DNA from 3 places in the Bradyrhizobium sp. SZCCHNRI2009 genome. Region 1 is predicted to be linked to each of the others. Evidence: riboswitches for the same ligand, from Rfam matches in the RefSeq annotation. Region 1 holds a riboswitch; each other region holds the start of a gene.
What was found. A riboswitch is a leader RNA that binds a small molecule or an ion and turns the genes downstream of it on or off. The one in region 1 is predicted to bind S-adenosylmethionine.

Region 1 (4,607 bases):
TCGCCGCCAGCGCCTCGATACCGAGCCGGCCGATATAGGAGGTCTCGGCGATGACGACGCAGGTGCCGGCCGTGTTCGCGATGATGTTGGGCCAGGCCAGCGACAGCAGGGTGCGCAGGATGGGTCCGTCGACGAGCTTATTCCGGACCGGCTTCTCGGGGGGCGGCAACGCACGCCCCTCGCCGACCGGATTGTCGGCCAGGCCGATCTCGGACATCTCAGCTCCCCGCTCGGCCGCGCAGGCCGCGGCCGTGTTATCGTTCGATTGCTCTCGCTTTCCTAGCACGGCGCTGGCGCGCGCCCTGTGCGGCAGGCGCATTGGGGGTGCGCGGCAGACGCAGCCGCGCTCAGAGACGGAAATGCTTGGAGAGCTTCAGGCCCTGGGCCTGGTAGTTGGAGCCGATGCGGCTGCCATACATCGCATTCGGCCGCGCCAGCATCTTCTCGTAGACGAGACGGCCGACGATCTGGCCGTGCTCGAGGATGAACGGCACCTCGCGCGAGCGCACCTCGAGCACCGCGCGCGAGCCCTGCCCGCCGGCGCCGGCATAGCCGAAGCCGGGATCGAAGAAGCCGGCATAGTGGACGCGGAATTCGCCGACCAGCGGATCGAACGGCACCATCTCCGCGGCGTAGTCCGGCGGCACCTGCACGGCCTCCTTGGAGGCCAGGATGTAGAACTCGCCGGGATCGAGAATGAGGCTGCCGTCGGTACGTGCCTTGATCGGCTCCCAGAACTCCTCGACCGGATAGCCGGCGCGGCGGTCGACGTCGACGACGCCGGTGTGGCGCTTGGCGCGATAGCCCACATATCCGTTCGCATTGCTGCCGGACAGGTCGACGGAAAGCGCGACGCCGCCGGTGAGATCGGCATCGTCGCGATCCACCAGTCGCTCGGCCTGGTGCAGCGCGATCAGTTCGTCCTCCGACAGGACCGCGTCGCGATAGCGGAAGCGAACCTGGGACAGGCGCGAGCCCTCGCGCAGCAGGACCGGGAACGTCTTCGGGCTGATCTCGGCATAGAGCGGGCCGTGATAGCCCGCGCCGATCATGTCGAAGCGTCGCGTGCCGTCGGCGATCACGCGGGTGAACACGTCGAGCCGCCCGGTCGAGCTTTTCGGATTGGCGGCCGCGACGATGTCCTTGGGCAGCGCCAGGCTCTCCAACAGCGGCACGATGTAGACGCAGTTGGTCTCCAGCACCGCGCCGTCGGCAAGTGCGAATTCGTGCAGCTTGAGCTCGTCGATGCGCTCGGCGACCGTCGCGCCCGGCCCGGGCAGGAAGCTCGCACGCACGCGATAGGCGATGTCGCCGAGCCGCAGATCGAGGCTCGCCGGCTGGATCTGGCTCTCGACGAAATCATATTCGGGGATGATCAGGCCAGCCTCCGTCATCGCCACGATCATGCGATCGGGGAGGATGCCGTGGGCGTCGGGGCTGAGCGAAAACGGCAAGACCTGATCCTTTGCAGGCGCCGGAACGGCGGCTTATTGAGCCAATATAGGGTCTTTTGACCGGTTATCCGATGGCTGGCTTGACGGAAAGGCCGGTTGCGACTATGAGCACGACTTATCCCGTGGTGATTTGAGCCGGCCGGCTTGCAGCCACGTAAAATAAGTCGCTAAACAGGCCGGGGACGAATGTGATCCCGGCCTTGAGGTTTTGTCCCAGGCCGGTTTTTTTGTGCCCATCGCTCAAGGCGGTGGCCACGATGGAGGTCACATGTCGAAGTCCCCCGCGAAGGCGCCGGCGTCGTTCGCCCACTATCGTCCCGAAACGAGGCTGGTGCATTCCGGCACCTTGCGCTCCGAATTCGGCGAGACCGCCGAGGCGCTCTATCTCACCCAAGGGTTCGTCTACGCCACCGCCGAGGAATGCGAGGCGCGCTTCAAGGGCGAGGATCCCGGCTTCATCTATTCGCGCTTCTCCAATCCCACCACGGCGATGTTCGAGCGCCGCATGATCGAGCTCGAGGGCGCCGAGGCCTGCCGCTCGGCCGCAACCGGAATGGCCGCGGTCACCACGGCAATCCTGGCTCCCCTCCGTGCCGGCGACCACGTCGTCGCGGCCAAGGCGCTGTTCGGCTCGTGCCGCTACGTGGTCGAGGATCTCTTGCCGCGCTACGGCATCGAGTCGACCCTGGTCGATGGGCTCGACCTCGCCCAGTGGCAGAAGGCGGTCAGACCCAACACCAAGTCGTTCTTCCTGGAGAGCCCGACCAATCCGACGCTCGACGTGATGGACATCCCCGCCATCGCCGAGATCGCGCACGCCCATGGCGCGCGGCTGATCGTCGACAACGTGTTCGCCACCCCGATCTGGCAGAGCCCGCTCGCGCTCGGCGCTGACGTCGTGGTGTATTCCGCGACCAAGCACATCGACGGCCAAGGCCGCTGCCTCGGCGGTGTGATCCTGTCGTCGGAGGCGTTCATCGCCGAGCACATCCACAATTTCATGCGCCAGACCGGCCCGTCGATCTCGCCGTTCAACGCCTGGGTTCTGCTCAAGGGTCTGGAGACCCTGGCGGTGCGCGTGCGCGCGCAGACCGAGACGGCGGCGAAGGTGGCCGACTTCCTCGCCGCGCATCGGAAGATCTCGCGGCTGATCTATCCGGGCCGCGCGGACCATCCGCAGGCGGCAACCGTCCGCAAGCAGATGCGCGCCGGCTCGACCCTGGTCGGCTTCGAGGTCAAGGGCGGCAAGGCGGCTGCGTTCCGTACGCTCAACGGCCTGAAGCTCGCGCGCATCTCCAACAATCTCGGCGACGCCAAGACGCTGGTCACGCACCCGGCGACGACGACGCATCAGCGGCTGACGCCGGAGGCGCGCGCCGAGCTCGGCATCAGCGAGGGCTTCATCCGCTTCTCCGCCGGACTCGAGCATGCCGACGATCTGATCGAGGATCTCGACGCCGCCCTCAGCGCGGCGTAGCGAATGGCGAATAGAGAGTAGCGAGTAGTAAGATCTCTTTCCCTATTCGCTACTCGCTGTTTCCCACTCGCGCTCGATCACATCGGCCGATAGGTCGGCACCTCGGCCGGTGCGTTGATGCCGAGCTTGACCTGGCCGACCGAGCGGATGATGTCGTCGCCGAGCAACTGAGCGAAGCAGGCATAGCCCCAATCGCTCATGTGCAGGCCGTCCGAGATCACGAACTCGTTGATCGGGATCGCCTGGCGCTCGTGCCAGTCGCGCATCACCTCGAAGCGCGGGAAGATGCCGGCGTGATGCAGCTCGGCAATACGCCCGAGCAGCTTGTTCATGCGGCTGGCGTTCTCCGAGCGCTCGTTGACGCGCGGCGAATATTGCAGGTCGACCAGCACGACATCGGAGGCCGCCGCCTGGATCTTGGCGACGCCGTCCTCGACCAGCCTGGCGGTCTCGGCCGGATCGAGATCGCGCAGCACGGCATTGGTGCCGACCTGCCAGATCACGAGATCCGGACGCCGGTCGATCACCGACGTCTCCAGTCGCTTCATCATCTCCGGCGCATCCTCGCCGCCGACGCCGGCATTGATGACGCTGATGTCGACCATGGGATATTGCCGGCGCAACTGCGCGGCGAGCCGGTTCGGATAGGTGTAGTCCGGCGCGCTCGCGCCAAAGCCCTGCGTCGACGATGAGCCGAAGGCGACGATCACGACCGGCAGGCCGGAGGCGAGCTTGTTGGCGACGTGCGGCAGCGAAATGAAGTTCTTCTTGGCGACACCCTTCGGCGGCAGGCACGGCACGCGGTTGAAGATGTCGGTGGCCGATTTGGCGACCTGCTTGACCTTGTCGATCGCCCGCTCGGTGATGCTGCGCGATTGCGGCGGCGTGGCCGCGACGGCCTGCCCGGCTGCAGCCGGCGGCTGTGCATCGGTCATGGCCGGCGCGGTCGTCGCCGCGGGCGGCGAGGTCGTGGCCGCCGGGCGCACCGCGGCGATCGGCCCGCGCATCTGATCGTTCGCCTGCGCCAATGTGATGTGACCGATGCTCGGTCGCAGCTCGCTGATCAACGGAGGCTTCGGACCGGAGCTCTTCACATCGGAAAGCGCGGCGGGTGCAGCCGGCGCTGCGCTCTGCGCCCGTACCTTCTGCGGGCTCAGCGCGAGGGCGATGGCAATGACCGCAACGGCCGAAAGCTTCTCCCATGTCCCGGATACGCGGTGACACTCATTCGACGTCATGAACGACATAATCCTAGTTCTGCTGCGCCGGCCCGATATGCGCCGCGTCGATGATGAACTTCGACAGCGCCCGGCCGATGCAGTCATGAACCTGCCTGGCCAGCTCGACCCCGTGCGTCGGATTGAACAGGTCGAAATCGCCCTGCTCGTTCCACTGCCGCATGATGGCAAACCGATCGAACAGCGGGATGTCGCGCTGCTGCGCCACCACACGCATGTTGTCGACATAGGGCGGCACGGAGATCAATGTTTCCGTCCGCGGACTGTATTGCAGGTTCATCAAGACGACGTCAGCTCCCGCCTTCTGCAGCGTCGCCACACCGTCGTCGACCGCCTGCCGGAACTCATCAGGATCGATAGACCGCATGGCGTCGACCGTGCCGGTCTGCCAGATGACCAAATTAGGCCGTTTTCCTTCCACCAGTTTAACGAGATTGC
Region 2 (4,607 bases), on a different contig from region 1:
GATCCGCGCGAGCTCAACCAGGTGCTGGTCCGCAACCTGCGCTTCGCCGCGACCGCGCTGAAGGCGCAGGGGATCAAGCTGCTGATCGAGCCGATCAACACACTCGACATTCCCGGCTTTGTCCTCAACCGCACGGCACAAGCGCTTCAGCTGATCTCGGAGGTCGAGTCCGACAATCTGTTCGTCCAGTACGACATCTACCACATGCAGATCATGGAGGGCGATCTCGCCCGCACGATGCAGAAGCATCTCGCCCGCATCGCCCACATCCAACTCGCCGACAATCCCGGCCGCCACGAGCCGGGCACCGGCGAGATCAACTACGCCTTCTTGTTCCGCCATCTCGACACGATCGGCTATTCCGGCTGGATCGGCTGCGAGTACAAGCCGCAGACGACGACCGCGGAGGGACTTGGCTGGCTGACGGACCGGGCGATCGTTCCCGCGAACTGAGTTTACTACGTGCCATTCAGCCCGGGTTGGCCGCCGAGGAAGATGCCGCCGCTCCGGTCCCTTCACGCGAGGCTTATGGATTGCATCGAGCGCAACAGGATGGCGCAGCTTCAGTGTTGTAGCGCGTGAGTTTCACTCACGCCTTAGCAGCCACGACAGATGCCGTGAATTTTTGTGTCAATCTTCTTCTGCTCGTCGACCCACTCGGCAGGCCATTGTCCGCCTGCCCAAGGCAACTGCTTCCTGTTGGCAAAGTTGATGGGTACCGTAAAGGTGAAGCTATCGTCGCTCATCTCTGCGGGCGGCTCCGGAAATGGTTCCGCTCGCTCAATCATACTTAGGGCCGCCGTATCGAGTAGTTCGGAGCCGGCGCTTTCCACCAGTTCTCTGGAAATCAGTTTCCCCTGCCGATCAATGACAAACTTGACCTTGGCCGTGCCACTTTGACCGGCCGCCCCTGGCGGAAACGTTCTCTTGCTCACTAGCAGTATTACAATCTTCTTTTTCCACGCTTCGCGAGCGCTTGCCTGAGCGCCGACACTTTCTGTTTGCGCATATGAGAAAGACGCCGAAGCCAGTAGCAGTACGAACAGACCGGCCAGCGAAGGACTTCTAGCGTTCATAGGGAGATTTCATCACACGCGAAGATAATTCACAACCAAAAATTGCCGGTATGGCGCAGTTGCGCGAAGCGCCCGTCTCGTACGTCGCCAGCGTCGGCTGAAAAGGTCCGCGTTGGGCCAGGAGCGGCCGCGCGTTGTTCCTCAAACTGGGGCGTGCTTGCCAAGCTCGATAGTGCCCGCTATCGTCAACTCCAACATCAAGAGTTGGGCCGACGCCCAGCGCCAACCTGCTCCCCGAGCAAGGTGGCTTTCTTCCTTCGGAAGAAGATGTGGCCGGTCCGGCAACTAAACGGGACAAGCCACCACGGCGTCATGCGCTCCTCTCTTCGAAGAAGGGGACGAGAATGACTGTCGATAGAATCGAAATTGAGCCGGCCGATGCAAGGTCCCAGGACCTGATTGACCTCGTAACCGCGCTGGACGATTTCTTAAACAAGGTCTGCGGGGTGGAAAGGAATCACGGCTCTCCAATTGATCGGCTAGCGCACGACGACACGCAAATGTTTATCGCGCGGATTGCCGGACAAGCCGTTGGCTGTGCGGGGCTGCAGGTGTTCGCGGATGGTACCGGAGAGGTGAAGCGCATGTATGTCGTCACCGAGGTTCGGACAACTGGAATAGGCAGCAGGCTCTTGACGCGCGTCGTGGAAGCGGCACTGATCGCCAAGCTGCCGGTTCTGCGGTTGGAAACCACGGAATTTCTTCCCGATGCCCAGAGGCTCTATCGGGCGAAGGGGTTCGTTCCGGGCCCAGCGTATGGCCCTTACGTTTCCAACCCGATCAATTTGTACTTCGAGAGATGGCTGACGAAATGATCGTCGAGGGCGATGTGCCGACAAGGAATAGATGATCAAGTCTGCTCTTAGATTGCTCAAATTCCCATAGCGCTTGCCGCGCCACCCCGCTCAACATGCGCGGTTTCCTCCCTTGGAGGCCTTCGGACGCCGGCCGCCCGAATATGCCGCGCCGCCAATCATGCGGCCGGCATCCGAAACCCTTCACAACAGGCGACATTGCTGCGCTGGCTTGGTATGCTGATTGAAGTTTTCGAAGCGGTGCCTGCGGAAATGGGGGTGTGGTTTGGAAGAACGGAACAGAATACTCTTGTTCGGCGGCACCAAGGGCGAGACGGCCATGTTCATGCTGTTTGACGAAAGCGATCATGCGCGCGCGCATTGTCGCCTTCGGTGCGAATATCGAGATAAGATCATTGAAAGCACTGCAACCGACTTCTTCCAAGCTCTCTGCGATGTTCGCAATCTATTAGCTCAAGATGGTCTCATCCCACTTTGCTACGGAGCAAGCCTGAACGTATATCCTTCAGGAATGGCGAGGGATATGGGGCAGGGCCTCAAGGCCTACAAGATGACGATGGGGCGGCACGCGCGAAGGGAAGACCTCGTCGATATATTTTCCGAAGGTCCCGATGTAGTACCTGCTTCAGTTGCCGCACAAGAGCAGTTTTGGCGTGACTGGCTCGTGTCACCGCGCACCTAGGCGTAAGTTCCGGTACGGGTCAAATGCAACCATTGAGGACCTTGGTCGCCTGCCTCCGGTCGAGACCTGAAAGCGAGCCGAGCTTTCATCTGTTTGGACGGTTCGGGACGAACAGCCGACATCTTTAATGCGTCTTTTCATCTTCGATTTTGACCACCATGTGCTGCGCTAGGCCGGCGCCCGAGGAGCCGCGGAAAAAATCTCCGGTTGCTTGTCGGCCTGGCCAACGGAGAATCGTCCTCGGAACGGACAACCGAGGGCATTGCGAGCGATGATCACTGTGTACGGAGAGGGCAGAGGCTTCCGCGTCGTCTGGTTGCTGGAAGAGATGGACCTCCCATACCGGCTGCGGGATGTGGATCTCCTGGCCGGGGTCGAGAACGACGCCGAGTTCCTGACGATCAATCCCGCCGGATTCATTCCGGCGATCCGCGATGGCGACGTCACGATGGTCGAGTCCGTTGCGATCATGGAGTACATCTTGGGGCGGTATGGGCCGACGGCGCTGGCGCCCGCGGCACATGATGTTGCTTTTCCTGCCTATCAGCAGTTTCTCCACCTCGGTGAGGCGGGCCTCGCAGCCTCGCTTTATTTCGTTTCGGGAGCCCGGCACCTTGCGCCTGAAAGCGAGTGCAACAACTGGAGCGCGCGGCAGGCGATGGACGTGTTCACGACCCGATTGAGCCTGGTGACGCGACGGCTGGAGCGCGGGCCATACATGGCCGGCGATGCGTTCACCGCGGCGGACATTTCGGTGGGCTACGCGCTCGAGATGGCGCGGAAGAACGTCGGTGTGGTGTTCGGTGATGCGGAGCAAGCATACATGACCCGGCTGCGAGTCCGCGCCGGCTACCAGCGGGCGCTGGAGACGTGCCAGGCCACGCGGCGCTGGTGGACCAGCTAGGTTGCGGAACGAGAGAGGCGAGTAGGTCGCCGACAATGTCTTCAACAGACGAAACGATCATTTGCATTCGACCGTCGCTCCGCGGCAGATGACGAGTGCTGGAAACCCATCCGAGGTCACCGATGTCATCTGTTGCGACCGTGTTTGCGCAATCGTTCTTCCACGGCACGCGCGCTGATTTGCGGCCGGGCGATCTGATCGCTGTCGGGTATCCGTCCAATTTCACCGACGCGGAGCCGCTGTCCTGGGTCTACTTCACGGCCACGCTGGATGCGGCGATCTGGGGCGCCGAGTTGGCTGCCGGTGACGGACGGGGACGGATCTACGTCGTCGAGCCCACAGGTCCGTTCGTTGACGACCCGAACCTGACGGACAAGAAGTTCCCGGGAAATCCGACGCGGTCTCATCGATCCCGCGCGCCGCTGCGCGTCATTGCCGAGGTCGTTCATTGGCAGGGGCACGCGCCGGATGTGGTGAGGCAGATGAAGGAGGGCGTTGCGCGCGCAATGACCGAAGGGCCGGGCATCATCGACTGAACGGCGCGGCGGCATCGCACTGCCGTCGATCCGTCGCGCCCGATGGCTGTTTGCGGATGCTGCGACGCGCTCGCCACGCGGCGCCCTCCGTCCAGAACATCGAAAAAGTCCGGTGGCAAGGTGCGTTCGAACTGGTGTCGACGCACGAAATCTCCTCCTCATGAGCCGAGCCTATCGCCGAGAGGCGAGGGTTGGACTTGGCGTCCATGATTGATCGGGGGCGCCGCTCGGCAGCGTCGCTCGCCTTTCGGCGACGGCATGGTTGAAGAGTTCGAGGACCAAGCCGAATGCCGCCAAGTCCTCTGGTTCGATGGCTCCATCGTCATAGCCCTTGAGTGTCTCGACGATGATCCCGTCGACCTCTCGTTGCCAGGTCAGCAGATCGTGTTCTGAGCCGGCATTGCGCACCTCCGAAACCACCGCAAGAATGCGGTTGCGGCCGCTGGTGTCGTCCTCCAGTTCATCCCGGTTCAGATAGCGGCGCAGCCATTCGGCGGCCGAACCGATGCCGGAAAGTACGAGCAAGGCGAACCAGAAATAGTCGCTGTACTTGTCCAGAAAGGTTCGCTCCGTGCCGTTGATCACCGCCGCGGC
Region 3 (4,607 bases), on a different contig from region 1:
CAGAGGATGACGAGGTCGGCATCCTTGACCGCCTCCGCATTACTCGCCACGACGCGGTCGACGAGGCCGAGTTCGGCGACGCGCGCGCGCGTCTTTTCCGAGCGCGCGGTGGTGACGATCTCGCCGGCCACGCCCTGCAGCCGCGCCGCCCGCGCGATCGAGCCGCCGATCAGGCCGAAGCCGATCAGCGCGATGCGTTCGAACCGCCCCGCGACGCTCATTTCGCCCTCATGAATTCGCTGAGAGCCTCCACGACCAGACGATTGGCTTCCTCGGTGCCGATCGTCATGCGCAGCGCGTTCGGCAGCTTGTAGTTGGCGAGCGCGCGCAGCACGAGGCCGCGCCGGGTCAGGAATGCGTCGGCCTCGACCGCGGTCTTGCCCTTGTCGGTCGGGAAGTGGATCAGGATGAAATTGGTGACGCTCGGCGTCACCTTCAGCCCGAGCTTGCCGATCTCCTCGGTCAGCCAGTTGCGCCACGTTTCCGTGTGCGTCTTCGACATCTGCTGATGCGCGGTGTCCTCGATCGCGGCGACCGCGGCGAGCATCGCCGGCGAGGAGACGTTGAACGGCCCACGGATTCGGTTGATCGCATCGACGATGTGCGCCGGGCCGAACATCCAGCCGACACGGAGCGCCGCGAGGCCGTGGATCTTGGAAAAGGTATGAGTGACGACCGTGTTCTCGGTCGTCGCCACCAGCTCGAGCCCGAACTCGTAGTCATTGCGCGAAACGTAGTCGGCATAGGCGGCGTCGAGCACCAGCACGACATGCGACGGCAGGCCGGCACGCAGCCGCTTGACCTCGTCGAACGGGATGTAGGTGCCGGTCGGGTTGTTCGGGTTGGCGAGCCAGACCAGCTTGGTGCGCGGCGTCACCGCGGCAAGGATGGCGTCGACATCGGTGCGATACTCCGTCTCCGCGGCAACCACGTTCCTGGCGCCGCAGGCCATGGTCGCGATCGGATAGACCAGGAAGCCGTGCGCGGTGGAGATCGCCTCGTCGCCTTGGCCGAGAAAGGTGTGTGCCAGCAGATTGAGGATCTCGTCGGAGCCGGCGCCGCAGACGATGCGGTCGGGATCGAGGCCGTAGGTGCGGCCGATCGCCTCGCGCAGCACCCGGGAGGTCCCTTCCGGATAATCTTCCAGATGCGTGGCCGCGCTCTTGAACGCCTCGATCGCCCTCGGCGAGGGACCAAACGGGGTCTCATTGGCCGACAGCTTGAAAACCTTGCGGCCAGGCTCCGGCTTGGGACTCTTGCCCGGCGTGTAGGGCGCGATGTCGAGGATGCCGGGGTTCGGCACGGGGCGGTTCATCATCAACTCCGGAAAATCATCACTGGCGCGAGGCGTCTCAGCTCGGAACCGTATAGCGTTTCGCATGGCCGCCGACGAGGGCCGTCGAGCGGACCGAGGCGCCCGCCGCGATTAGGGCAGCCTTGATCTTGTCGAGGTTCGACGGCGCCTCGATCGACACCAGCAGCGCGGCGCCGTCGAAGGCGGTATCGGGCACCGCGACCACGTCGGCCAGCGGCGACAGCGCGCGCGACACCTGCGCATTCCAGCCGGAGACGCGGATGCTCCAGGTCTCGACCTCCAGCACGAGCGCGTCGTCGGCGACCCGCGACACCGCGAACACCGGCAGCGCCGCCGGATGGTCGGCACGCTCGATGAACGGCATCCGGGCGATGATCTTCGGCGCGCCCACGGGCTCGAGCGTGATCCACCACGGCGTATGCCCCGATGTCGTCGACACCAGCGCAAGATCGCCCTTCGAGCGCGCCACGGCTTCGACGGCGGCCTGGGCGCTGAAATGGGCGACATAAGGCACCACGAAGCCGAAATGGAACCTGGCGGAATCGCGCATCGCGGATTCGCCGACCGACACGTCGGCGTGAACCGAGAACGGCGCCTGCACGTAAGTGAACGTCGAGACGATCACGCGCCAGATGCCCTCGACGGTGTCGAGCGGCAGGATGCCGCGATGGCGCTGCACCAGGCGCCGCATCATGTCGGCCTCTCGCGCCGGCCGGAATGCCGAGCCGACCTCCTGGGTCTTCTTGACCTTGATCAGCCGGTCGATGATGTCGGCCCTGTTCATCAGGAGCTGATGGACCTGCTCGTCGATCGCGTCGATCTCCTTGCGCAAATCGGCAAGCGAAGGCGGGGCAGGCGGCGGGTTGGACATGGGCTGGTCACTCTTCGCAGGCCACCGGTTAACGTGCGGCCGACTGGAACGGATGTCGTTCTCTCCGATGCGGGAGACGCGCGCAACAGCAAGTTTACCTTGTGCCGCCTAGGCTTGGCTGGTTTGCAGCCGTGGGGCGCCCGATCGGCGGTCAACCCCAGCTTGCCTTGACGCGGAGCGCCCGCGGGACTAGTTTCTGCCTGTTCCGTGGTCATTTGAGCCGGCCGGCTTGCAGCCACGTTAAAAAACTCGCTAAACAGGCCGGGGACGTTATCGATCCCGGCCGAACCCCAGTTCAGGCCGGGTTTTTCATGGCCTGATATGTCACGTGGTTCGGGAGCCCTTGCCGGATGGCCGGGGTGAGAGACATGACAGGCCTGACGCCGAAACCCACCTCCGCGCTGCGCACGATTGCGCCCGAAGAGCGCTCGCACGAGGTCGATCATCCGAGCTCGCTGGTCGCGCAGTTCGGCGCTGACAAGCCGCTCAGGCTCGATTGCGGCGTCGACCTGTCGCCGTTCCAGATCGCCTACCAGACCTATGGCGAACTCAACGCCGACAGGTCCAACGCGGTCCTGGTCTGCCACGCCCTGACCGGCGACCAGCACGTCGCCAACCGCCATCCCGTCACCGGCAAGCCCGGCTGGTGGGAGACGCTGGTCGGCCCTGGCCGCCCGCTCGACCCGAGCCGTTATTTCATCATCTGCTCGAACGTGATCGGCGGCTGCATGGGCTCGACCGGCCCGGCCTCGCTGAATCCCGCCACCGGCAAGGTGTGGGGGCTCGATTTCCCGATCATCACCATCCCCGACATGGTGCGCGCTCAGGCCATGCTGATCGATCATCTCGGCATCGACACGTTGTTCGCCGTGGTCGGCGGCTCGATGGGCGGCATGCAGGCGCTGCAATGGACGGTGGCCTATCCCACCCGCGTGTTCGCGAATCTCGCGATCGCCTGCGCGACGCGGCATTCGGCGCAGAACATCGCCTTCCACGAGCTCGGCCGCCAGGCCGTGATGGCCGATCCCGACTGGGACCACGGCCGCTACGGCGACAAGGGCACTCATCCGCATCGCGGCCTCGCGGTGGCACGGATGGCCGCGCATATCACCTATCTGTCGGATGCCGCCCTGCATCGCAAGTTCGGCCGCCGCATGCAGGACCGCGAACTGCCGACCTTCTCGTTCGACGCCGATTTCCAGGTCGAGAGCTATCTGCGCTATCAGGGCTCGTCCTTCGTCGAGCGCTTCGACGCCAACTCCTATCTCTATCTGACGCGGGCGATGGACTATTTCGACATCGCCGCCGATCATGACGGCGTGCTGGCGGCGGCGTTCCGCGGCATCCAGACCCGCTTCTGCGTGGTGTCCTTCACCAGCGACTGGCTGTTTCCGACCGCGGAATCGCGGGCGCTGGTGCATGCGCTCAATGCCTCCAGCGCGCGGGTGTCGTTCGCGGAGATCGAGACCGACAAGGGGCACGACGCGTTCCTGCTCGACGTCCCCGAGTTCTTCGAGATCGCCAGCGCCTTTCTCGATTCCGCCGGCAAGGCGCGCGGCCTCAACGCCGCGAACGGAGGCTGAGCCATGAGCATGCAGGGCGTGTTGCCGCTGAACGGCTTTTCCGGCGGCGAGGTGCTGGCCTATCGACCGGATCATCTGCTGGTCGCCGGCATGGTCGAGCGCGACTCCAAGGTGCTCGACATCGGCTGCGGCGACGGCGATCTCTTGCAGCTGCTGGAGAGCCGCGGCATCGACGGCCGCGGCATCGAGCTGTCGCGCGAGGGCGTCAATCATTGCGTCGCCAAGGGGCTCGCGGTGGTGCAGGGCGACGCCGACACCGATCTCGTCGACTATCCCGACGATGCGTTCGACTACGTGATCCTGTCGCAGACCTTGCAGGCGACGCGGCAGCCCAAGGTCGTGCTGGAGAATCTGCTGCGCATCGGCCGTCGCGCCATCGTCACCTTTCCGAATTTCGGCTTCTGGCGGCTGCGCCTGCAACTGCTCGTCGGCGGCCACATGCCGCGAACCGACAATCTGCCCTTCACCTGGTACGACACGCCGAACATCCATTTCTGCACCATCAAGGACTTCGTGCAGCTCTGCGATGAGATCGGCGTCAAGATGGAGCGCGCCGTCGCGCTTGATAGTTACGGCCGTCCCTTGCGCGTCGCGATGCCCTGGTGGTTCTGGAACATGTTCGGCGAGCAGGGCGTGTTCCTGCTGAGCCGGGCGGAGAAGGGAAGGTAGGGCGCGCTCGCTGCTGCAGCGGGGCGCGGTCTAAGTTGATGGCTCGCTCTCTCCACGTCATGGCCGGGCTTGCCCCGGCCATCCACGTCTTGCAGTATGGCGCCATGGCGGGCGGCTACGTGTATTTCATGACCAATCGTCCCAATGGCCCGCTCTATGTCGGCGTGAC

Region 2: another riboswitch for S-adenosylmethionine. It lies ahead of QX041_RS25925 (GNAT family N-acetyltransferase); the one in region 1 lies ahead of QX041_RS13385 (O-succinylhomoserine sulfhydrylase).
Region 3: another riboswitch for S-adenosylmethionine. It lies ahead of QX041_RS24350 (homoserine O-acetyltransferase); the one in region 1 lies ahead of QX041_RS13385 (O-succinylhomoserine sulfhydrylase).

What each region holds. Positions count from the first base shown of each region.
Region 1 is NZ_JAUEUH010000003.1:309,441-314,047, forward strand. It holds gene QX041_RS13375 (MATE family efflux transporter) at 1-217, opposite strand, end outside; gene QX041_RS13380 (2'-deoxycytidine 5'-triphosphate deaminase) at 348-1,454, opposite strand; SAM riboswitch at 1,567-1,646, shown strand; gene QX041_RS13385 (O-succinylhomoserine sulfhydrylase) at 1,723-2,931, shown strand; gene QX041_RS13390 (GDSL-type esterase/lipase family protein) at 3,009-4,169, opposite strand; gene QX041_RS13395 (SGNH/GDSL hydrolase family protein) at 4,183-4,607, opposite strand, start outside.
Region 2 is NZ_JAUEUH010000008.1:64,880-69,486, reverse strand. It holds gene hyi (hydroxypyruvate isomerase) at 1-453, shown strand, start outside; gene QX041_RS25930 (energy transducer TonB) at 597-1,076, opposite strand; SAM-I-IV-variant riboswitch at 1,266-1,375, shown strand; gene QX041_RS25925 (GNAT family N-acetyltransferase) at 1,421-1,891, shown strand; gene QX041_RS25920 (hypothetical protein) at 2,211-2,573, shown strand; gene QX041_RS25915 (glutathione S-transferase family protein) at 2,845-3,477, shown strand; gene arr (NAD(+)--rifampin ADP-ribosyltransferase) at 3,600-4,013, shown strand; gene QX041_RS25905 (ABC transporter substrate-binding protein) at 4,185-4,607, opposite strand, start outside.
Region 3 is NZ_JAUEUH010000007.1:156,742-161,348, forward strand. It holds gene QX041_RS24335 (prephenate/arogenate dehydrogenase family protein) at 1-221, opposite strand, end outside; gene hisC (histidinol-phosphate transaminase) at 218-1,315, opposite strand; gene QX041_RS24345 (chorismate mutase) at 1,353-2,186, opposite strand; SAM riboswitch at 2,384-2,463, shown strand; gene QX041_RS24350 (homoserine O-acetyltransferase) at 2,555-3,769, shown strand; gene metW (methionine biosynthesis protein MetW) at 3,773-4,438, shown strand; partial or broken gene QX041_RS24360 (GIY-YIG nuclease family protein) at 4,498-4,607, shown strand, end outside.